2 regions of the Kitasatospora sp. NBC_01266 genome follow, and region 1 is predicted to be linked to the other one. Evidence: predicted binding sites of a transcription regulator. Region 1 holds the regulator's gene; the other holds the start of a gene.

Region 1 (11,355 bases):
TGAATGACCGGCCGCTGGAGCCGCTGGTGCCGGACCCCGAGGCCAGGGCCCTCTATGTCGCGCTCGCCGCCCAGGGCGGCCAGTTCCAGCCGGCGCTGCTGGCCGAGCGCGAGCGGCCCGCCCTGGAGCGTCTTCGGATCGCCGGGCTGGTCGTCCGTCACCAGCGCAGCCGGTACTGGACCGTGGTCAACCCGCGCACCGCCGCCGCCCGGCTCAGCGCGCGACTGCGCGCGGCCAGCGCCGAGCTGCTGGCCAAGGCGGATGCCCTGGAGCCCACGCTGGCCCAGCTGACCGACGCTTACGATCTGGCACCCCCGGCGGTGACAGGTCGTACCACGATCCAGCGGGTCGACCGGCTGGAGCAGGTCGAGCAGCGGCTGCTGCAGCTGGCGAACGACTGCGAGCGGGAGATCCTGGCGGCCCAGCCCGGCGGTGCGCGGGAGAACCTCTCCGAGGACCCCGCGCAGCCCAGGGAGCTCGCCCGTGACCTGGCCGAACGCGGGGTCGCGATGCGTGTCATCTACCAGCCAGGGGCCCGTATCGACCCGGCGACCAGGGCGTACGCGGCCTACGCGACGGGTCGGGGGACGCGGATCCGGATCCTCGACGAGCCCTATCTCCGGGCGCTGGTGTTCGACCGGGAAGTGGCCGTGATCGCGGGGGCGCACGACAACGACATCGCGTCGTTCATCGAGGATCCGGTGCTGGTGGGCCTGGTGGTGGACCAGTTCGAGCGGGACTGGGCGCGGGCGGAGTGGGTCCGCTGGGAGGAGCCGGTGCGGGACACCGACGGGCCGCTGGTGGAGCTGCTGGCGCGTGGTCTGACGCAGCGGGCGATCGCGACGAGGCTGGGCTTGAGCGAGCGGACGGTGGCGACGCAGATCGCCCGGCTGCGGCAGGTCCACGACGCCGAGACCCTCTTCCAGCTCGGCTGGCAGCTGCGTGCCGCCGAACCGCCCGGCCCCCGCTGATCGCTCAGCCGGTGGCCGCGCCGCTGCTCGGCCAGCTGCCGTAGGCGTTCCGCGAGGCGGGGACGGGCTTGAACTGCTCACCGGGCGCGGTCCAGAAGCCTTCGCGCAGCGAGAGTGCCATGCCGGCCCAGTCGAGGGCGGTCTCCACGATGTGCCGCAGGCTCTCCGGCGACCAGCTGTCGTCGAAGACCAGCGGCAGCACCGGGGCGACCTGCTCGATGGTGGCGATCAGCGGGTTGTGGGTGATCGCCTCGTCCACCAGCAGCACGATCGGCTTGCGCAGCGCCGAGCCCCAGCCGAGCTCCAGCGAGACGCCGGCCGACAGCGGCGAGCCGACGTAGGCGAAGACCAGGTCGGCGGTCTGCATCGCGCGGAAGTCGGACGGAACCCGCGGCTCCGGCGTCCGCCCCTCCACCGTCCAGGCATCACTGTGGTGCGCGCTGAAGACGGCCGCGCCGCTGTGCAGCAGCGAGCTGCGCAGGGCGGTCAGGCGGGTCCGGCTGGCGAGCGTGACGACACTGTCGGCCGGCCCGGTCAGCCGCATCAGCGGGGCGGCGAGGAAGACACGGGCCCGGCGGCCTTCGGGGGCCTGGGCTGCGTGCTGGCGCATGTACGGCTCACTCATGGCGGTGGCTCCGGGGAGTTGACGATCCTGCTGAGTGTGGTCTCAGCGGGTTAGCAGGGCACGGACGGAGCGGTTGCTGAAACCGCTTCGGAGTCGGGGGATGCTCCCAATCCGTCCGCTCACTGATCGTCACTGGTGGCGGCCCATGGCGTCCACAGAAGCGGTGTGTCATCTCCCTGACTGGCATTTGGATGACACCTGGACGGGAGGATGGCCACTGACGCATCGTCAAACAGGTGTCATTTTTATGCCAGGCAGCACGATGCCAGGCATCTACCGAGGCCTGGCCTTGCCTTGGAGTCGGAGTATGGCTTTGATAAATGCTTGTTTGCGTCTACACGCGAGGAGCGATGCGGACGCCGACACTGTCCGTTATATCAGGCACATGACAAGGAGGCACACATGCGTCGTGCACCTCGATCAATGATTCGTGCGCTCGTTGCTGGTGCCATTGCAGGTGCGGGCCTGGCGGCGGCCGTCGGTGCGCCGGCTCTGGCGACAGAGGTCTTCGCTTCCAGTGTCAGCCCGCTGGACATCCACTGGGGCGGGAACAATGCCGAGGTGTCGGCTGACGCCCAGTCGGTCGTTCCGGCAGGTGCCAGCTCGCAGCTTGCCGTCTCGAAGTCGGACGATATCTGGTGGGGCATCTAGGCCCCGCCGCTTTTTGGATGGCCGCCGCGGCTAGTTGTCGCCGGACGATTCAGCCCCGGGGTGAAGGGGCGAGAACATTGCTTCACCCCGGCCGTCCTCCTCGTCCGAGCCGTCGTAGCGGTGTCCTGGCGGGTTGAGCGCCATGCGCCAGCCGAGCTGGAAGAGCGTCTCCGAGCCGTACTCCTCGCGGAAATCCGCTATGTGCCTGGCCAGGGTGCGTTCGCTGATGCCGAGGTTTCGAGCGATCACCCGGTGGCCGATGCCTTGGGCCATCATGCGCAGGATGTTGCCCCGCATCCGGGAGATGACCTCCTGCGGCACTTCGGTGGCCCCCACGAACGGGCTGGCCCGCTCCCAGAGCCGCTCGAACGAGTCCAGCATGTAGGCGACGACGCCTGGGTCGCTGACGAACGCGGCCGTCTCGTGATCCCCCTGGACAGGGATCACCGCGACCGCGCGGTCGATGATGAAGAGGCGGGTGAACGGTTCCGCCAGAGTTCTGACAGCACCGCCGGCTTCGGTCACGGCCTCGACGTACTGCCTGGTCGGCGCCGAATAGCGAGCGCTCGGTTGGTAGATGATCCGACGCGCGATCCCACGTCGGATCCGCGTGACCTCGGCGTCGACGGTGCCCTTGAGCAGTATCAGGGACTCACGACGGCTTCCGCCGGGTTGTGCGGTCAGGACCTCGAACTCGGCGCCGTCGACCAGCAGGCTGACCCGTTGGTTGATCTCGGCCAGGCCGTGAACATGCTCGATCGGACCGCCCGGCTTGATCTGCTGATCCAGCGACTGGTAAGCGTGGTTCAGGTCCTGCATAGCCGTGGGTATGGACACCGCCTGCGACAACAGTGAAAGGGCCTGCTTCTGCCAGGCCGAACCAAGCCGGGTCGCCAGCCGGTTTGGATCTGTGGCCGTCACGATCGACGGTTTTCCTTGGTCGAGAACCAATAGACCGAGTTCCGCGAGTTCCTGGTACGGGCCGGTGAGATCGGCCTCGTCGACCTCCATGCTTCCGCCGGTGGCGATGACCTGGAGATACAGGGACTTGGCCGCGGCAGACACGAGGCCGACCTTTTCCTTCTCCCCTTCGGCCCCGCCCGTCGAACTCACTCCTGGTTCCCCCTCCCGGGAAACTCGCCACAATCCAACGGCAGCACTCTACGCAAGAGCGGGAGCGGTTGGCACCCCACCCAATAGGGGGGTTCAACCACTCCCGTTCTGAGCTGCTTCCGTTACCGCCGCGGCCGCCACACCACCAGCGCGCTCGACTGCTGGGCCGGCTGGTACGGCACCAGGTCCCGCCGGTACGAGGCGTGCACCGCCGCCTCCCTGGCCTGCAGCGCGGCCCCGGCGCCCTCCACCGCGGTGGCGAGTTCGGCCACTCGCGACTGCAGGGCGGCCACCTGGTTCTCCAGTTCGATGATCCGCTTGATCCCGGCCAGGTTGATGCCCTCGTCCTGGGAGAGCCGCTGGACCTCGCGCAACTGCTGGATGTCCCGGGCCGAGTAGCGCCGGCCGCCGCCGCCGGTGCGGTCGGGGCAGACCAGGCCGAGGCGGTCGTACTGGCGCAGGGTCTGCGGGTGCAGCCCGGAGAGTTCGGCGGCCACCGAGATCACGTAGACCGGGGTCTCCTCGGTGAGCACGTAGCTCGGGCCCGGGTGGGCCGCCCGCCGGGAGCGGGGGGCGGGGCCGCCGGGCAGGCCCTCGCCCAGGCCGACGCCGATCGAGTCAGGGCTCATGTCAGGTCACGCTCCCTCCGCCGCCTTGAAGAGGGCGGCTCGCGGGTCCTCGGATGCGGTCGCGTCGCGGTACTGCTCCAGTGCGCTCAGGGCCTCGCCGCTGGTCTGCTGGGGAACCGTCACCTCGACGGTGACCAGCAGGTCGCCCCGGGTGCCGTCCTTGCGGGTGGCGCCCTTGCCGCGGGCCCGCAGGGTCAGGCCGTTGGCACTGCCGGCCGGGAGCCGCAGTTTCACGGCGGGGCCGTTCAGGGTCGGTACCTCGATGGTGCCGCCCAGCGCGGCTTCGGGGAAGGAGACCGGGACGGTCACTGTGAGGTTGTCGCCCTTGCGGCCGAAGACCGGGTGGGAGCTGACGTGCACGGAGACGTAGAGGTCGCCGGGCTGGCCGCCCCGCTCACCCTGGGCGCCCTTGCCCTTGAGCCGGATCCGCTGGGCGTCCTGCACCCCGGCCGGGATCCGCACCTGCATGGTGCGGGCCGAACTGGCCCGCCCGCTGCCGTGGCAGTCCGGGCACGGGTCGTCGACGATCATGCCGCGGCCCTTGCAGTCGCGGCACGGGTCGGAGAGCGCGAACGCTCCCTGGCCCCGGCTGACCGTCCCGGCGCCGACGCAGGTCGGACAGACCCGGGGCGTGCTGCCGGCCTTCGCACCGGTGCCGGAGCAGGCCCGGCAGGCGGCCTGACTGGTCATCCGCAGCGGGACGGTGGCGCCGTCCACCGCCTCCTCGAAGCTGAGCGTGACCTCGGTCTCCACGTCCGCGCCGCGTCGCGGCTGGGCCTGCCGGCCGCCGCGGTTGAACAGGCCGCCGAAGACGTCGCCGATGCCGCCGCTCGACTGCGAACCGTTGAACAGGTCGCCGAAGTCGAAGCCGTAGCCGTTGGTGCCCGGCCCGCCCGAGCGCATCCCGCCGGCGCCGAAGAGGCTGCGGGCCTCGTCGTACTCCTTGCGGCGCTTCTCGTCCGACAGGACGTCATAGGCCTCGGAGATGTCCTTGAAACGGTCCTCCGCCTTGGTGTCGCCCTTGTTCGCGTCCGGGTGGAACTCGCGGGCGAGCTTGCGGTAGGTCTTCTTGATCTCCGCGGTGGTGGCGTCCTTGGGCACACCGAGGACCTTGTAGTAGTCCTTCTCCACGTAGTCCTTCGTGCTCATGGCTGCTGCCACCTCCCGGGATGGGTCGATACGGCGCTGCGGAGCCGCGCGTCACCGAAGGCGACGTGCGACCCCGCAGCGCACAGCGTGTCAGTTCTCGGCCGCACCGTCAGCCTCGGGGGCCGCATCCGAGCCTCCGGCGGACGGACCGCCGGCCTGGCCACCGGTGGACGGGGTCCCCGGCTGCGGCTCCGCGACGGCCACCATCGCCGGGCGGATGATCCGCTCGCCGATCCGGTAACCGGGCTGCAGGACCTGCACACAGGTGTCCTCGGTGACGTCCGAGGAGTAGCTGTGCATCAGCGCCTCGTGCAGGTTCGGGTCGAAGGGCTCGCCCTCCTTGCCGAACTGCTGGAGGCCCAGCTTGGCGACGACCGTCTCCAGGTTGTCGGAGACCGACTTGAAGCCGCCGGTCACCTCGCCGTGCTCGCGGGCCCGGCCGATGTCGTCCAGCACCGGAATCAGCGACTCCAGGATGTTGGAGACCGCGATCTCACGGACCGTCAGCCGGTCGCGCTCGACCCGCTTGCGGTAGTTCTGGTACTCGGCCTGCAGCCGCTGGAGGTCGCCGGTGCGCTCGGTCAGCTCACGCTTGGCGGCCGCCAGCTCGTCGCCCTCCGCCGCGGCGGAGGCGCCGTTGAGCGCCTCCTCCGCGGCCTGCACGACAGCCTCGTCGGCGTTGGAGTCGTCGCCGGGCTCCACGCCCCGCGCCTTCTCCGTCATGCCGCACCACCCTTGGGCTTCTCGTCGTCGATGATCTCGGCGTCGACCACGTCGTCCTCGGGCTTGGCACCGGACTCGGCGCCGTCCGCGGCACCCGCCGCACCGGAGGCGTCGGCGTTGGCGTAGAGCGCCTGGCCGAGCTTCTGGGCGGTGGTGGAGACCTTCTCGGTGGCCTCGCGGATGGCCGCGATGTCCTCGCCCTTCAGGGTCTCCTTGAGCTCGCCGATCGCGGTCTCGACCTCGCTCTTGACGTCGCCCGGGAGCTTGTCGGCGTTGTCCGCGATGAACTTCTCGGTCGAGTAGACGAGCTGCTCGGCCTGGTTGCGGGTGTCCACGGCCTCGCGGCGCTTGTGGTCCTCCTCCGCGTACTGCTCGGCCTCGCGCATCATGCGCTCGATGTCGTCCTTCGGCAGCGCCGAGCCGCCGGTGACGGTCATCCGCTGCTCCTTGCCGGTGCCGAGGTCCTTGGCGCCGACGTGCATGATGCCGTTCGCGTCGATGTCGAAGGTGACCTCGATCTGCGGCAGGCCGCGCGGGGCCGGCGGCAGGCCGGTCAGCTCGAACATGCCGAGCTTCTTGTTGTACGCCGCGATCTCGCGCTCGCCCTGGTAGACCTGGATCTGGACGGAGGGCTGGTTGTCCTCGGCGGTGGTGAAGATCTCCGAGCGCTTGGTCGGGATCGTGGTGTTGCGCTCGATCAGCTTGGTCATGATGCCGCCCTTGGTCTCGATACCCAGGGACAGCGGGGTGACGTCCAGCAGCAGGACGTCCTTGACCTCGCCCTTCAGCACACCGGCCTGGAGCGCGGCGCCGATCGCGACGACCTCGTCCGGGTTGACGCCCTTGTTGGCGTCCTTGCCGCCGGTCAGCTCCTTGACCAGCTCGGCGACGGCCGGCATACGGGTCGAGCCACCGACCAGGACGACGTGGTCGATCTCGGAGAGCGAGATGCCGGCGTCCTTGATCACGTTGTGGAACGGGTGCTTGCAGCGCTCCAGCAGGTCCGCGGTCAGCTGCTGGAACTGGGCCCGGGTGAGCTTCTCGTCCAGGTGCAGCGGGCCCTCGGCGGAGGCCGTGATGTAGGGCAGGTTGATCGAGGTCTCGGAGGACGAGGAGAGCTCGATCTTGGCCTTCTCGGCCGCCTCGCGCAGGCGCTGCAGCGCCATCTTGTCCTTGGAGAGGTCCACGCCGTGACCGGCCTGGAAGACCTTCACCAGGTGGTCGACGACCTTCTGGTCCCAGTCGTCACCACCGAGGTGGTTGTCACCGTTGGTGGCCTTCACCTCGACGACGCCGTCGCCGATCTCCAGCAGCGACACGTCGAAGGTGCCACCACCGAGGTCGAAGACCAGGATGGTCTGGTCGTCCTTGTCCAGGCCGTAGGCCAGCGCGGCGGCGGTCGGCTCGTTGACGATGCGCAGGACGTTGAGGCCCGCGATCTCACCGGCCTCCTTGGTGGCCTGGCGCTCGGAGTCGGAGAAGTAGGCCGGGACGGTGATGACGGCGTCGGTGACCGTCTCGCCCAGGTAGGCCTCCGCGTCGCGCTTCAGCTTCTGCAGGATGAAGGCGCTGATCTGCTGCGGGTTGAAGTCCTTGCCGTCCAGGTTGATCTTCCACCCGGTGCCCATGTGGCGCTTGACCGAGCGGATGGTCCGGTCCACGTTGGTGACCGCCTGGCGCTTGGCGACCTCGCCGACCAGCACCTCGCCGTTCTTGGCGAAGGCGACGACGGACGGCGTGGTCCGGGCGCCCTCGGCGTTGGTGATGACGGTGGGCTCACCGCCTTCGAGAACACTGACGACCGAGTTCGTCGTGCCGAGGTCGATACCGACCGCGCGTGCCATCGTAAATACCTCCACGGAAGAGTTGAGCTTTACGCACTCAAGCGTGCCGTACCGGAGCGCCGACGTCAACAGACGTGAGTCGTCCGGGCTCAACTTTCCAGCGCGGGGTCGGCGCGGGAGGTGCCGGTCGGCCGTGCGGGTCCTGGCCTCCGCCGATCCACGTGACCTCTGCCATACGCTTCTTCTCTGTAACCGGCCCGGCGATCCCGATAGCCTCCGGCGAGCCGGGGCCAGGGCGTGCCCGGGGCGCGATTATCGGGTGGTAGGCCGGAGAGAGACTGGTCACAGTCGGGCGCCAAGACTAAGTTACTCGCGGGTACACTCCCGGGTGGGAGCGTGCGTGCCCCATGGCCGCAACCAGGCGGCCGACCGGACGCGGCCCCGTGGGACCCTCACCCGAGAATTCGGAGCAGCCGATGCAACTCTTGGCGATCATCGTGTCGCTGGTCACCGCCTTGGTCGGCGTGGCGCTGTTCGCTCGTGCCATCGCGCAGATCTACGGTTTCGTCCGGCTCGGGCAGAAGGTCCCGGCCGGGGCACGTACCGACAACCCGGTGGCAAGAACGCTGACCGTGGCCAGGGAGTTCCTCGGCCACACCCGGATGAACAAGTGGGGCATCGTCGGTGTCGCCCACTGGTTCGTCGCCATCGGCTTCTACACGCTGATCCTGACCCTGGTCACCGCCTTCGGTCAGGTCTTCGACGCCGACTTCGTGCTCCCGATCATCGGCAAGTGGACGCCGTACCTGGTCTTCGAGGAACTGGTCGGCGTGCTGACCACGCTCGGCATCGCGACGCTGATCGTGATCCGCCAGCTGAGCCTGCCGAGCCGGGCGGGCCGCAAGTCCCGCTTCGCCGGCTCCAACATGGGCCAGGCGTACTTCGTCGAGTACGTCATCCTGATCATCGGCCTGGCGATCCTGACGCTGCGCGGCCTGGAGGGCGTGCTGCAGGGCGTGACCCACTACGAGGCCGGGTACCTGGTCTCCTACCCCCTGGTCAAGGCCTTCTCCGGGCTGAGCCTGAGCACCCTGCACAACCTGGTCTACCTGGTCGCGATGATCAAGATCGCCACCTCGTTCATCTGGATGATCACGGTCTCGCTGAAGACCGACATGGGTGTCGCCTGGCACCGCTTCCTGGGCTTCCCGAACATCTGGTTCAAGCGCAACGCGGACGGTGCCGTCACCCTGGGCGCGCTGCAGCCGATGACCAGTGCGGGCCAGCCGATCGACTTCGAGGACCCGGCCGAGGACGCGGTCTTCGGTGTCTCGCAGGTCGAGCACTTCTCCTGGAAGGGCATCCTCGACTTCTCCACCTGCACCGAGTGCGGGCGTTGCCAGTCGCAGTGCCCGGCCTGGAACACCGGCAAGCCGCTCTCGCCGAAGCTGCTGATCATGAGCCTGCGCGAGCACGCCTACGCCAAGGCGCCCTACCTGCTGGCCGGTGGCGGCAAGTCGATGGAGGGCGAGGAGCAGGCCAGTGCCGAGCAGCTGGCCGGGGTCCCGGCCGCCGCGCTGGCCGAGGCCGAGCGCCCGCTGATCGGCACCGCCGAGGAGAACGGCGTCATCGACCCGGACGTGCTGTGGTCCTGCACCACCTGCGGTGCCTGCGTCGAGCAGTGCCCGGTGGACATCGAGCACATCGACCACATCGTCGACATGCGCCGCTACCAGGTGATGATCGAGTCCTCGTTCCCCACCGAGGCCGGCACCATGCTCAAGAACCTGGAGAACAAGGGCAACCCGTGGGGCATGGCCACCAAGGCCCGCCTGGACTGGGTCAAGGAGCTGAAGAAGGAGACCGGCATCGAGGTCCCGGTGATCGGCCAGGACATCGAGCCCGCCGACGTCGAGTACCTCTACTGGGTCGGCTGCGCCGGAGCGCTGGAGGACCGGGCGAAGAAGACCACCAAGGCCTTCGCCGAACTCCTGCACACCGCCGGCGTCCAGTTCGCGATCCTCGGCAAGGAGGAGTCCTGCACCGGTGACTCCGCCCGCCGCCTGGGCAACGAGTTCCTCTTCCAGATGCTCGGCGCGCAGAACGTCGAGACGCTCAACGCCGCACTGGAGGACGCTCCGAAGAAGCGGATCGTGGCCACCTGCCCGCACTGCTTCAACACCATCGCCAACGAGTACCCGCAGCTCGGCGGCCACTTCGAGGTCATCCACCACACCCAGCTGCTCCAGCACCTGATCGACGAGGGCAAGCTCGTCCCCGTCAACCCGGTCGAGGGCCTGATCACCTACCACGACCCGTGCTACCTGGGCCGCCACAACAAGGTCTACAGCCCGCCGCGCGAGATCATGGACAAGGTCCCCGGCCTGCGCCAGCAGGAGATGCACCGCCACAAGGAGCGCGGCTTCTGCTGCGGCGCCGGTGGCGCGCGGATGTGGATGGAGGAGCGGATCGGCAAGCGGATCAACACCGAGCGGGTCGACGAGGCGCTGTCGCTCAACCCCGACATCATCTCCACCGCCTGCCCGTTCTGCCTCGTCATGCTCTCCGACTCGGTCAACGGCAAGAAGAACGACGGCGCGGCCAAGGAGCACCTCAAGGTCGTCGACGTCGCGCAGCTGCTGCTCGAGTCCGTCAAGGCGGTGCCGGCTCAGGCCCCCGAGCCCGCCGAGGTGTAGCTGAGCAGGTAGAAGGCCGAAACCGGCCTTTCTCGCACCGGAGTTCGGGCAAGGTGCGAAATGTGCTTGCGGCCCGATGCCTCCCATATAATGCCTGCCCCGGGTGCTAATCGCCCGGGGCAGGCTTCTTAGTTAATAAAGAACGCATATTCTCGACGAACTCGGGAGCGCGGCACGGGGGCTGCGCCCAATCGGTGCGGCGGTCCGACACGTATGTGCTCGGCAGGCCGGTCGGCGCCCCGACAAGCACCCAAGCACCCAAGCGACGGCGCTGGTAGTACTCCACGCCAGGTCGCTGACCGGAACCAAGGGGAGAAACGCACAGATGATCCAGGCGATCATGCTGGTCGGCGGTCAGGGCACGAGGTTGCGCCCGCTCACCACGCACACCCCGAAGCCCATGCTCCCCGTCGCCGGTGTGCCGTTCATCGCGCACCAGCTCGCCCGGGCCGCGGCCGCCGGTGTGACCCGTGTCGTGCTGGCCACCTCCTACCTGGCCGAGGTCTTCGAGGAGCACTTCGCCGACGGCTCGCCGTACGGCCTGGAGCTGGTCTACCTGACCGAGGTCGAGCCGCTCGGCACCGGCGGTGCGATCCGCAACGCCGCCGAGGGCCTGACCTGCGGCCCCGACGATCCGGTGCTCATCTTCAACGGGGACATCCTGTCGGGCCTGGACATCGCCGCGCTGCGCGACGGCCACGTCGCCGCCGGCGCCGACGTCACCCTGCACCTGACCCGGGTCGAGGACCCGCGCGCGTTCGGCCTGGTGCCGACCGACGAGAACGGCCGGGTGCTGGAGTTCCTGGAGAAGCCGGAGACGCCCGAGCAGATCGTCACCGACCAGATCAACGCCGGCTGCTACGTCTTCACCCGTTCGGTGATCGACCGCATCCCGGCCGGCCGGGTGGTCTCGGTCGAGCGCGAGACCTTCCCCGAGCTGCTGGCGACCGGCGCCCTGGTGCGCGGTGTGGTCGACAGCTCGTACTGGCTGGACCTGGGCACCCCCGCCGCCTT
Region 2 (11,355 bases), 870 kb from region 1:
GCGGGGTGTAGCCGCCCGCGGCGGCGGTCGCCGAGACACCGCTGACCGGACTGGCCGCGCCGTCGGCTGACGCGGTGTCGGAAGCCGTGCTGCCGGGTGCCGTGGCGCCGGCGCTCGGCGCGTCGCCGGGCGCCGTGCCGCCCGCCGGCGCGGTGGCCGGGGGCTGCTGCTGCGGGGTGCCGGCGGCGCCGCTCTTCGCGACGCTCTTGCCGGACTGGTCGCTGAGCAGCACCCCGGCGAGCGTGCCGCCGAGCGCCATCACCACGGCGACCGCCAGCAGCGCCTTCCAGGAGACCCCCTTGCGGGTGACGGCCGCCTCGGCGGCCGGTACCGGCGTCGGCGGGGCGAAGGCCGCGCCGGGTGCGGGCGGCAGGAGCGGCGTGGTCCGGTCCGGCGGCAGCTGGGTGGTCGGCGCCTGGCCGGGCGGCGGGGGAGCGGCGAAGGAGGGCGCGGTGGCGGGCACGGTGGGGATCGGGGGCAGGCCCGGCTGCGCCGGCTCGGCGGGCGGTGCGGCCGGCCGGGCCTTCGGCAGGTCGGAGCGCCGGGTGATCTCGCCGGCCACCGGCGCCGGGAGCCAGTCGTCGGCGAACCGCAACTGCCCGCCGACCTCGGGGTGGTTGCGGGCGATCTCGATGATCTCGGCCGGCGTCGGCCGCTCCTGGGGCGACTTGGCCAGGCAGCGCAGCAGCAGCTCGCGCAGGTCCTCGGGCACCGCGTCCAGCTCCGGCGGCTCGTGCACCACCCGGTAGAGCACCGCGGTCTCCGGGCCCTCGCCGAACGGCGGCAGGCCGCCGGCCACGTAGGCCGCCAGCGCGCCCAGCGCGAAGACGTCGGTGGCGGGGGTGACCGCGGCGCCCTGGGCCTGCTCGGGTGCCATGAAGGCGGGCGAGCCGATCCGGAAGCCCGTCCCGGTCAGCGCGGTGGCGTCGGCGGCGCGGGCGATGCCGAAGTCGATCACCCGCGGGCCGTCGGCGGCGACCAGCACGTTGGCGGGCTTGAGGTCGCGGTGCACCACACCGACGCTGTGGATCGCCTGCAGCGCCTCGGCGATGCCGCCGAGCAGCAGCAGCACGGTGCGCACCGGCAGCGCGCCGTACTCGCGCACCACCTGCTGCAGCGAGGGCCCCGGCACGTACGCGGTGACCAGCCAGGGCGCGTCGGCGTGGGTGCCGGCGTCGATCACCTGGGCGGTGTACAGGCCGTGGATCCGCTGCGCGTTGGTCACCTCCTGGGCGAACCGGCGGCGGAACTCGGCGTCCTCGGCGAACTCGGGGCGGACCACCTTGAGCGCCACCGGACGGCCGCCCGGCGTGAATGAGAGGTAGACCCGGCCCATGCCGCCGGCCCCGAGCCGCGCGGAGAGCGGGTAGCCGGCCACCTGCACCGGATCGTCCGGGTGGAGCGGCTGGAAGGCGGGCGGCGGCGGTGCGGCGGCGTTTTGATCATCGGCAGGCATGGCGCCGAGGTTATCGACGGACCGTCAGCAGTGCCGTGCCGGGACCGGTTTGGTTACCCAGCCGAGATCTGCCGAGATCTGCCGAGATCTGCCGGGATCCGCCGGGCTCGGCCGGACGCCGGAAGGGCCCGGTCCGCATCCGGACCGGGCCCTTCCAGGCTTGCTGCTGAGCCGACGTCAGAGGCTGAAGATCTCCTCGATCAGCGCCTGCTGCTCGGCGGCGTGCCGCTTGGCCGAGCCCACGGCCGGGGCCGAGGAGGCGGTGCGGGCCACCCGGCGCAGGCGGCCGCCGCTGGCCTTGCGACCGATCACCACGTCCAGGTGGTCGACCAGGTTCATCGCGATGAACGGCCAGGCGCCCTGGTTGGCCGGCTCCTCCTGGGCCCAGACGAACTGGACGTCCTCGCCGTAGCGGGCCAGCTCCTCCTGGAGCTCGGCGATCGGCAGCGGGTAGAGGCGCTCGACCCGCACGATCGCGGTGTCGGTGACGCCGCGCTCGGTGCGCGCCGCCTCCACGTCGTAGTAGAACTTGCCCGCGGTGATGACCACCTTGCGCACGTTCTGCGGGTCGACCGTGCTGTCGCCGATCACCGGGCGGAACGAACCGGAGGTGAACTCCTCCGCCGAACTGGCCGCCGCCTTCAGTCGCAGCATCGACTTCGGGGTGAAGACGACCAGCGGCTTGTGGTGCGGGTTGTGCACCTGCCAGCGCAGCAGGTGGAAGTAGTTCGACGGCGAGGTCGGCATCGCGACCGTCATGTTGTTCTGCGCGCACAGCTGCAGGAAGCGCTCGGGACGCGCGGACGAGTGGTCCGGCCCCTGGCCCTCGTAGCCGTGCGGCAGCAGCAGGGTGACGCCGGAGTGCTGCGCCCACTTCTGCTCGGCCGAGGCGATGTACTCGTCGACCACGGTCTGCGCGCCGTTGACGAAGTCGCCGAACTGCGCCTCCCACATGACCAGCGCGTTCGGGCGGGTCAGCGAGTAGCCGTACTCGAAGCCCATCGCCGCGTACTCCGACAGCAGGCTGTCGTAGACGGTGTAGCGGGCCTGGTCCTCGGTCAGGTAGAGCAGCGGGGTGTAGTCCTCGCCGGTGACCCGGTCGATCAGCACCGCGTGGCGCTGGCCGAAGGTACCGCGGCGGCTGTCCTGGCCGGCCAGGCGGACCGGGTGGCCCTCCATCAGCAGCGAGCCGATGGCGAGGGTCTCGCCGGTGGCCCAGTCGATGGTGCCGTCCTCGATCGAGCCGGCGCGGCGCTGCAGCTGCGGCAGCAGACGCGGGTGGACGGTCAGCCACTCCGGCAGGTTGACCTGCGAGGCGGCGATCCGCTTCACCATCTCCTGGGAGATGCCGGTCTGGATGTTCACCGGGAAGTCGGCCACCGGCCGGCCGCTGGGGGCGCCGACCTGCGCCGAGGCCGCGTCGCGGACCTCCGCGAAGACCTTCTCCAGCTGGCCCTGGAAGTCCTGGAGCGCGGACTCCGCCTCTTCCATGGTGATGTCGCCGCGACCGATCAGACCCTCGGTGTAGAGCTTGCGCACCGAGCGCTTCTTGTCGATCAGGTCGTACATCAGCGGCTGGGTGAACGACGGGTTGTCGGCCTCGTTGTGACCGCGGCGGCGGTAGCAGATGAGGTCGATCACGACGTCCTTGTGGAACGCCTGGCGGAACTCGAAGGCCAGGCGCGCGACGCGGACCACGGCCTCCGGGTCGTCGCCGTTCACGTGGAAGATCGGGGCCTCGATCATCCGGGCCACGTCGGTGCAGTACATCGAGGAGCGGCTGGAGGCCGGGGCGGCGGTGAAGCCGACCTGGTTGTTCACCACGATGTGCACGGTGCCGCCGGTGCGGTAGCCGCGCAGCTGCGACATGTTCAGGGTCTCCGCGACCACGCCCTGGCCCGCGAAGGCCGCGTCGCCGTGGATCTGGATCGGCAGCACCGGGAAGGTGGTGCCGCCCTGGTCCAGGATGTCCTGCTTGGCGCGGGCGATGCCCTCGACGATCGGGTCGACCGTCTCCAGGTGCGAGGGGTTGGCGGCCAGCGAGACCTTGATCGTCTCGCCGTCCAGGCCGGTGAAGGTGCCCTCGGAGCCCAGGTGGTACTTGACGTCGCCGGAGCCGTGCATCGACTTCGGGTCGAGGTTGCCCTCGAACTCGCCGAAGATCTTGCCGTACGGCTTGCCGACGATGTTGGCCAGCACGTTCAGCCGGCCGCGGTGGGCCATGCCGATGACGGCCTCGTCCAGGCGGTGCTCGGCGGCGGAGTCGATGGTCGCGTCCAGCAGCGGGATCAGCGACTCACCGCCCTCCAGCGAGAAGCGCTTCTGGCCGACGTACTTGGTCTGCAGGAAGGTCTCGAAGGCCTCCGCCGCGTTCAGCCGGCGCAGGATGCGCAGCTGCTCCTCGCGCTCCGGCTTGGTGTACGGCTTCTCCAGGTGCTCCTGCAGCCACTTGCGCTGCTTGGGGTCCTGGATGTGCATGTACTCGACACCGACGGTGCGGCAGTACGTGTTGCGCAGCAGCCCGAGGACATCGCGCAGCTTCATCATCTTCTGGCCGCCGAAGCCGCCGACGGCGAACTCGCGCTCCAGGTCCCAGAGGGTCAGGCCGTGCTCGACCACGTCCAGGTCCGGGTGCTTGCGCTGCTTGTACTCCAGCGGGTCGGTGTCGGCCATCAGGTGGCCGCGGACCCGGTAGGAGTGGATCAGCTCCATGACGCGAGCGGTCTTGTTGACGTCGTCCTCGTGCGTGGTGGCGACGTCGGTGGCCCAGCGGACCGGCTCGTACGGGATCCGCAGCGACTCGAAGACCTCGTCGTAGAACCCGTGCTCGCCCAGCAGCAGCTGGTGGATCGAGCGCAGGAACTCGCCGGACGCCGCGCCCTGGATGACCCGGTGGTCGTAGGTCGAGGTGAGCGTCATGATCTTGGAGACGCCGAGCCGGGCCAGGGTGTCCGGGTTGGAGCCCTGGAACTCGGCCGGGTACTCCATCGCACCGACACCGAGGATGGTGCCCTGACCCTGCATCAGGCGCGGGACCGAGTGCACGGTGCCGATGCCGCCGGGGTTGGTCAGCGAGACCGTGACACCGGTGAAGTCATCCATCGTCAGCTTGTTGGCGCGGGCCCGGCGGACGATGTCCTCGTAGGCCTGCCAGAAACCGAAGAAGTCGAGCGTCTCGGCCTTCTTGATGGCCGCGACGACCAGTTGGCGGTCGCCGTTGGGCTTCACCAGGTCGATGGCCAGACCGAGGTTGATGTGGTCCGGCTTCACCAGGAAGGACTTGCCGTCCTTCGCGGCGTAGCTGTGGTTCATGCCCGGGGTCGCCTTCAGGGCCTGCACCAGCGCGTAGCCGATCAGGTGGGTGAAGGAGACCTTGCCGCCACGGGCGCGCTGCAGGTGGTTGTTGATGACGATGCGGTTGTCGATCAACAGCTTGGCCGGCACCGCGCGCACGCTGGTGGCGGTCGGCACCTCCAGCGAGGCGTCCATGTTGGTGGCCACGGCCTTGGCCGGGCCGCGCAGCGGGACGAGCTCGGGCCCGGTGCTCTCGGCCGCGGGTGCGGCGGTCACGGGCGCGGCGGCGGCCTTGGGGGCCGGCGGCGCGGCCGGGGCGGCTGCCAGCGGCGCGGCGGCGGCAGGCGCGACCACGGGGGCCGGGGCTGCCACGGCGGCGGCGGGGGCAGGCGCCACCGCAGCGGCGGTCGCAGCAGGGGCAGGGGCAGCAACGATGGTCGGCGCGGGGCCGGCCGGGGTCGCGGCCTGGGTCACTGGGGTCACCTCGGTACCGGGCTTGTAGTCGGCGAAAAAGTCCCACCAGGCTCGGTCGACCGAGTTGGGGTCCTGGAGGTACTGCTGGTAGATCTCGTCGACGAGCCACTCATTGGGGCCGAAGCCAGTGGTGCTTGCCGAGCTGGGGGTTTCAGGGTGTGGCGACACGGCGGCAACCGCCCTCTTCCGCTTCCTTTTGGGATGTTTGGACAGCGGGGATTAAGGCTACGCCCCTGACCAAGCATCGCGCAGTCCCCTGGGGGTCGGCGTCGTCCAGATCACAGTGCTGTCGGCCACATTGGCCGAAAAAAGACGTTAGAGAGCCGCCAAAAGAGGGAAGCGGATCGCTGCGATTACCCGCCCGAACGACTCCAAATCGGGCAAAATGTCCACAGATCGACCAGTTATGACCGATCCGAGGCTGTCGACTACCAGATTGTCCCAATTCTGTGACAAAGCTGGCCGACCTGGACGGGATGTGGCGCTCGCGTGTGCGCGGCCGGGCTCGGGGTGTGACCGTCCGCACACCCCGCGGCTCACAGCCGGGGGTGCGGCACCACGGCGGCGCTGCCCGGCAGCGCGACCTGGATCAGGCAGCCGCCGGAGGCGTCGGCGACCTCGATCCGCCCGCCGTGCAGATCCACCGCCCAGCGGGCGATGGCCAGCCCCAGGCCGGTGCCGCCGTCGCTGCCGGGGCCCTGGGCGGTCGGGGTGCCCGCGCGGCTGAACCGGTCGAACACCCGGGTGCGGTCCTGTGCCGGTATCCCGGGGCCCTGGTCCTCCACCTCCAGCAGCAGGGCCAGCGGCGCCTCCCCGGTCCGGGCCCGCACCGTCACGGTGCCGCCGGCCGGCGAGTGCTTGCAGGCGTTGTCCACCAGGTTGGCCACCACCTGGTGCAGGCGCTCCGGGTCGGCCAGCGCGGTCAGGCCCTGCGGCTGCACGTCCAGCCGCAGCCGTACGTCGTCGCGCCGGCTCCAGGCACCGCCGGCCGTGGCGCCGTCCACCGTCAGGCCGCGCAGCACGCCGGCCAGGAACGGGGCCACCTCGAACTCGCGGGCGTCCAACGGCACCACGCCGTCGTCCAGTTTGGAGAGGTCCAGCAGGTGCGAGACGAGCCGGCCGAGACGCTCGGTCTGCTCCAGTGCGGCGCCCAGGGTGGCCTGCTCGGGCGGCACCACGCCGTCCACCATGTTCTCCAGCACGGCGCGCAGCGCGGCGATCGGCGTGCGCAGCTCGTGCGAGACGTTGGCCACCAGCTCCCGGCGGTGCCGGTCGGCGGCCTCCAGGTCGGCGGCCATCTTGTTGAAGGTCGTCGCCAGCTCGCCGATCTCGTCGCGGGACCCGGTGGTCACCCGGCGGCTGTAGTCCCCGCCGGCCATCGCACGGGCCGCCGCGGTCATCTCGCGCAGCGGGGCGGTCAGGGTGTGCGCCAGCAACTGCATGAAGAGGAGTGAGGCGATCATCGAGAAGGCCATGATCACCCGGATCTGGGTCTCCGAGCGGATCGCGATCACCACCAGTCCGGTGGCGACCACCACCGAGACGATGACCAGCAGGGCGAGTTTGCCCTTGATCGAGCGCACCGGGTCGAGCGGCCGGATGTCCAGCCAGATCCGCGCGGCCATGCGCCCGGGCCACCGCTGCGGACGCGGCGGCGGGTCGGGCTCGGTACGAGCCCGTGTAGAGGTGTTCATCGGTGCTTGGTCCCCGTACTTCTGTGGCCCCCGTGGCCCCCGTGGCCCCCCCGCGCGGCTCCCAGTCACTGGACTGGACGCGCGCTATCCCACCGGTGCCTCCAGCGCGTAGCCGACGCCGTGCACGGTGCGGATCCAGGTCGCGCCGATCTTCCGGCGCAGTGCCTTGACGTGGCTGTCCACCGTCCGGGTGCCGGAGGCGTCGGTCCAGTCCCAGACCTCGGCCAGCAGCTGCTCGCGGGTCAGCACGGCACGCGGCTGGGCGGCCAGGCAGGCCAGCAGGTCGAACTCGGTCGGCGTCAGGTGCACGTCGCCGGAGGCGAGCCGGACCCGGCGCTGCACGTGGTCGATCTCCAGTTCGCCGAAGCGCAGGCTGCCCAGCGCCGGAGTTCTGGCGGCCTGCTGGGCCCGCTCGACCCGGCGCAGCAGCACGTTGACCCGGGCCGCCAGCTCGCGCATCGAGAAGGGCTTGGTCATGTAGTCGTCGGCGCCCACGCCGAGGCCGACCAGCAGGTCCGTCTCGTCGTCGCGCGCGGTCAGCATCAGTACGGGGACCGGGCGTTGCGCCTGGATCCGCCGGCAGACCTCCAGACCGTCGAAGCCGGGCAGCATGATGTCGAGCACCACGAGGTCGGGCTGCCAGGTGTGGAAGCCGTCCACCGCGCCGGGGCCGTCATGGGCCACTGCGACCTTGAAGCCCTCCGCGCCCAGCCGGGCCGCGATGGACTCGGCAATGGTGGGCTCGTCCTCCACCACCAGAACGCGTCGTTGGGCAATCACACCGCTGCCGCTGGTGTCCTGCTGAATCTCTGTCACGGTCACGCCACCGCCCCCAGGGCCTGCGGGCCGCCACCTGTGGGAGTGGCGGGCACCGCTCGTAGTCTTGTTCCGTCGTTAATTTCGCGTGCTGATTTGACGCCCCGGGCTCCGCCAAGCGCGGGTGGACCGCGGCTTCCCGACCGCCGGTCCGACATGCATACCTCGCAGCGTACGGACACCCGGCGAGCACCGGCAGGTGGACCGCAGATTTCCGGACCACAGGCCAAAGCGCGCGCCCCGGGGACCCAGCACGGGCCGTTACCTTACCCGTCCATGTCGACTCGCGGTAACGGTGTGTATGCACGAACCCGTCGGCGGCCCCCGCTCGGGCCGCGGCCGACTTATGGTCTGGACCAACTCCTGAACTGCCCTGACAGGGAACGCAACACGATCCTCAGCGGACTCTCACGGATGCCCCTTAGCGTGGACGAAAGCGGCAGATGATGGCACGGTGTGCACGCGCGGCGAGCACACTCGGACCGAGGGGACGGAGGCGCCATGGCGGACGTGACAGCGGGCGCGACCCGGGGCGCTTCGCGCCCCACCGCGGTGCGGCACCTGACCGCGGTGACACCCCTCACCGGGCTGCGGTTCGGGCTGCGCTCGGTGCCGCTGCGCTGGGTGCTGGACCGGCTGCCGACGCCGCGCCGCAACCCCTTCGCCTGCGGCTACCTGGTGGTGCTGGCCGGGACCACGATCTTCGCCCAGCTCGCCAGCCCGGACCTGGTGCACCAGTTGCAGACCATGTCCAGCACCGACGGCCACCACCTGCTGCACACCCCCGTGCGCTCGCTGCTGATGAGCGGGCTCTGGGTGGCCGGTCCGGTCTGGATGCCCTACCTGTGGGCCTTCGCCTTCACCGTCGCCCCGCTGGAGCGCCGGGTCGGCTCGCTGCGCGCCGCCGGGGTCTTCGCGGCCGGGCACGTGGTCGGCACCCTGCTCTCCCAGGCGGTGGTGGCGGTCGCGGTGGCCACCGGGAAGGTCGGGCCGGGCATCCTGGACGAGCTGGACATCGGCGTCAGCTACGGCGTGCTGGCCAGTCTGGGCGCGCTGGCCGGGCTGCTGCCCAAGCGCGGGCGCTGGCTGGCGCTGGGCGGGGCGGTGCTGCTGGTGGCGCACCAGATCATCACCGACCAGGACCTGATCACCGCGGTCGGCCACCCGACCGCACTGCTCACCGGGGTGGCGCTCTGGGGCGTGCTGCGGCGGCCCCGGCGGCCCCGGGGCGGGTCGGCCGTGCGACGGCTGCCGCGGCGAGCGGCGCGACGGGCCGCCGGGCCCGCGCTCGAGCGCGCGTAGCGCCGGTCCTCCGCCCTCCCTCGTCCGCTCCTCTGCGGCTGCGCGGCCGGGCTTCTTCCCAGGCTTCTTTCAGCGTTCCTTCCGCATCCCCCGGATGCGCTCATGGTTGATCGCTCAGAGCGAACAAGGTCCCGGGAACATCCAGCCCTGCCGAAGCCTTAGTCATGTCGACTCAAGTTCACTGACTGGGGAGAGATCATGGCATCGACGTCCGCTTCGCTCACTCTGCCCGTGCTGCCCCTCGACGACGAGGTCGTGCTGCCCGGCATGGTGGTGCCGCTGGACCTCAAGGACACCGAGGTGCGCGCCGCCGTGGAGGCCGCCAGGGCCGCCGCGCGGGCGTCGGTGAGCGGTACCGCGGGCAAGCCGCAGGTGCTGCTGGTGCCGCGGCTGGACGGCTCGTACGCCGCGGTGGGCACCCTGGCCACCGTCGAGCAGGTCGGCCGGCTGGCCGACGGCGAGCCGGCCGCGCTGGTCCGCGCCGTCCGCCGGGTGCGGATCGGCGCCGGCACCACCGGGCCGGGCGCCGCGCTCTGGGTGGAGACCACGCCGTTCCAGGAGTCCGCGCTCGGGCTGCCGGTGGCCGGCCGGGCCGCCGAGCTGGTCAAGGAGTACAAGGCGCTCTCCACCGAGTGGCTGCGCAAGCGCGGCGCCTGGCAGATCGTCGACCGGGTGGCCGCGATCGAGGGCGTCGGCGAGCTGGCCGACAACATCGGCTACGCCCCCTTCGCCACCGCCGAGCAGAAGCTCAAGGTGCTGCTGGAGGCCGACCAGGTGGCCCGCCTGGAGTACGCCCTGCAACTGCTGCGCGACCACCTCGCCGAGGAGGAGGTCAACGACACCATCCGCAAGGACGTCGAGGAGGGCGTGGCCAAGCAGCAGAAGGAGTTCCTGCTCCGCCGCCAGCTGGAGGCGGTGCGCAAGGAGCTGGCCGAGCTGAACGGCGAGGCCGCCGACGAGGAGGGCGACTACCGGGCCCGGGTCGAGGCCGCCGACCTGCCCGAGAAGGTGCGCGAGGCCGCCCTCAAGGAGGTCGACAAGCTGGAGCGCAGCTCCGACCAGTCGCCCGAGGGCAGCTGGATCCGGACCTGGCTGGACACCGTCCTGGAGCTGCCCTGGAACAACCGCAGCGAGGACGCCTACGACATCGCCGGTGCCCGCGCCGTGCTGGACGCCGACCACGCCGGGCTGGCCGACGTGAAGGACCGGATCGTCGAGTACCTGGCGGTCCGCAAGCGCCGGGCCGACCAGGGCCTGAGCCTGGTCGGCGGGCGGCGTGGCGGCGCGGTGCTGGCGCTGGTCGGGCCGCCCGGCGTCGGCAAGACCTCGCTGGGCGAATCGGTGGCCCGTGCGATGGGCCGCGACTTCGTCCGGGTCGCGCTCGGCGGGGTGCGCGACGAGGCCGAGATCCGCGGCCACCGGCGGACCTACGTCGGCGCGCTGCCCGGCCGGATCGTGCGGGCCATCAAGGAGGCCGGCTCGATGAACCCGGTCGTCCTGCTGGACGAGATCGACAAGGTCGGCTCGGACTACCGCGGCGACCCGGCCGCCGCCCTGCTCGAGGTGCTGGACCCGGCGCAGAACCACACCTTCCGGGACCACTACCTGGAGGTCGAGCTGGACCTCTCCGACGTGGTCTTCCTGGCCACCGCCAACGTGCTGGAGGCCATCCCCGAGCCGCTGCTCGACCGGATGGAGCTGGTCCGGCTGGACGGCTACACCGAGGACGAGAAGGTCGTCATCGCCCGCGACCACCTGCTGCCGCGCCAGTTGGAGCGCACGGGGCTGACCGCCGAGGACGTGGCGGTGGCCGAGTCGGCGCTGCGCAAGCTCGCGGGGGAGTACACCCGGGAGGCCGGGGTGCGGAACCTGGAGCGGTCGGTGGCCCGGATCCTGCGCAAGGTCGCCGCCCAGAGCGAGCTGGGCGAGCGCGAGCTGCCGACCACGATCGGTGCCGACGACCTGCGCGGCCTGATCGGCCGGCCGCACCACACCCCGGAGGCGGCCCAGGAGCCGACCCAGCGGCGCACGGCGGTGCCCGGCGTCGCGACCGGCCTGGCGGTCACCGGCGCGGGCGGCGACGTCCTCTACATCGAGGCCTCGCTGGCCGACGCCGAGACCGGCTCGACCGGCCTGACCCTGACCGGCCAGCTGGGCGACGTGATGAAGGAGTCGGCCCACATCGCCCTGTCCTACCTGCGCTCGCGCGGCGCGGAGCTGGAGCTGCCGGTCACCGGACTGCGCGAGCGCGGCATCCACCTGCACGTCCCGGCGGGCGCCGTCCCCAAGGACGGCCCGAGCGCGGGCATCACGATGACC

The links. The regulator HspR, encoded in region 1, represses chaperone genes until heat shock. The targets are predictions, from matches to a motif close to TTGAGNNNNNNNNNCTCAA.
Region 2: lon (endopeptidase La) is a predicted target of HspR. The motif match lies at 9,194-9,212, and genes of this name have one in related genera.

The regions. Positions count from the first base shown of each region.
Region 1 is NZ_CP108458.1:4,527,799-4,539,153, forward strand. It holds gene OG403_RS19710 (helix-turn-helix domain-containing protein) at 1-7, shown strand, start outside; gene OG403_RS19715 (helix-turn-helix domain-containing protein) at 1-971, shown strand, start outside; gene OG403_RS19720 (hypothetical protein) at 976-1,596, opposite strand; gene OG403_RS19725 (hypothetical protein) at 1,999-2,247, shown strand; gene OG403_RS19730 (helix-turn-helix domain-containing protein) at 2,278-3,360, opposite strand; gene OG403_RS19735 (heat shock protein transcriptional repressor HspR) at 3,483-3,989, opposite strand; gene dnaJ (molecular chaperone DnaJ) at 3,996-5,138, opposite strand; gene grpE (nucleotide exchange factor GrpE) at 5,229-5,861, opposite strand; gene dnaK (molecular chaperone DnaK) at 5,858-7,705, opposite strand; gene OG403_RS19755 ((Fe-S)-binding protein) at 8,122-10,341, shown strand; partial or broken gene OG403_RS19760 (sugar phosphate nucleotidyltransferase) at 10,667-11,355, shown strand, end outside.
Region 2 is NZ_CP108458.1:5,393,607-5,404,961, forward strand. It holds gene OG403_RS23630 (serine/threonine-protein kinase) at 1-1,456, opposite strand, end outside; gene OG403_RS23635 (multifunctional oxoglutarate decarboxylase/oxoglutarate dehydrogenase thiamine pyrophosphate-binding subunit/dihydrolipoyllysine-residue succinyltransferase subunit) at 1,634-5,392, opposite strand; gene OG403_RS23640 (HAMP domain-containing sensor histidine kinase) at 5,761-6,849, opposite strand; gene OG403_RS23645 (response regulator transcription factor) at 7,003-7,734, opposite strand; gene OG403_RS23650 (rhomboid-like protein) at 8,236-9,036, shown strand; gene lon (endopeptidase La) at 9,235-11,355, shown strand, end outside.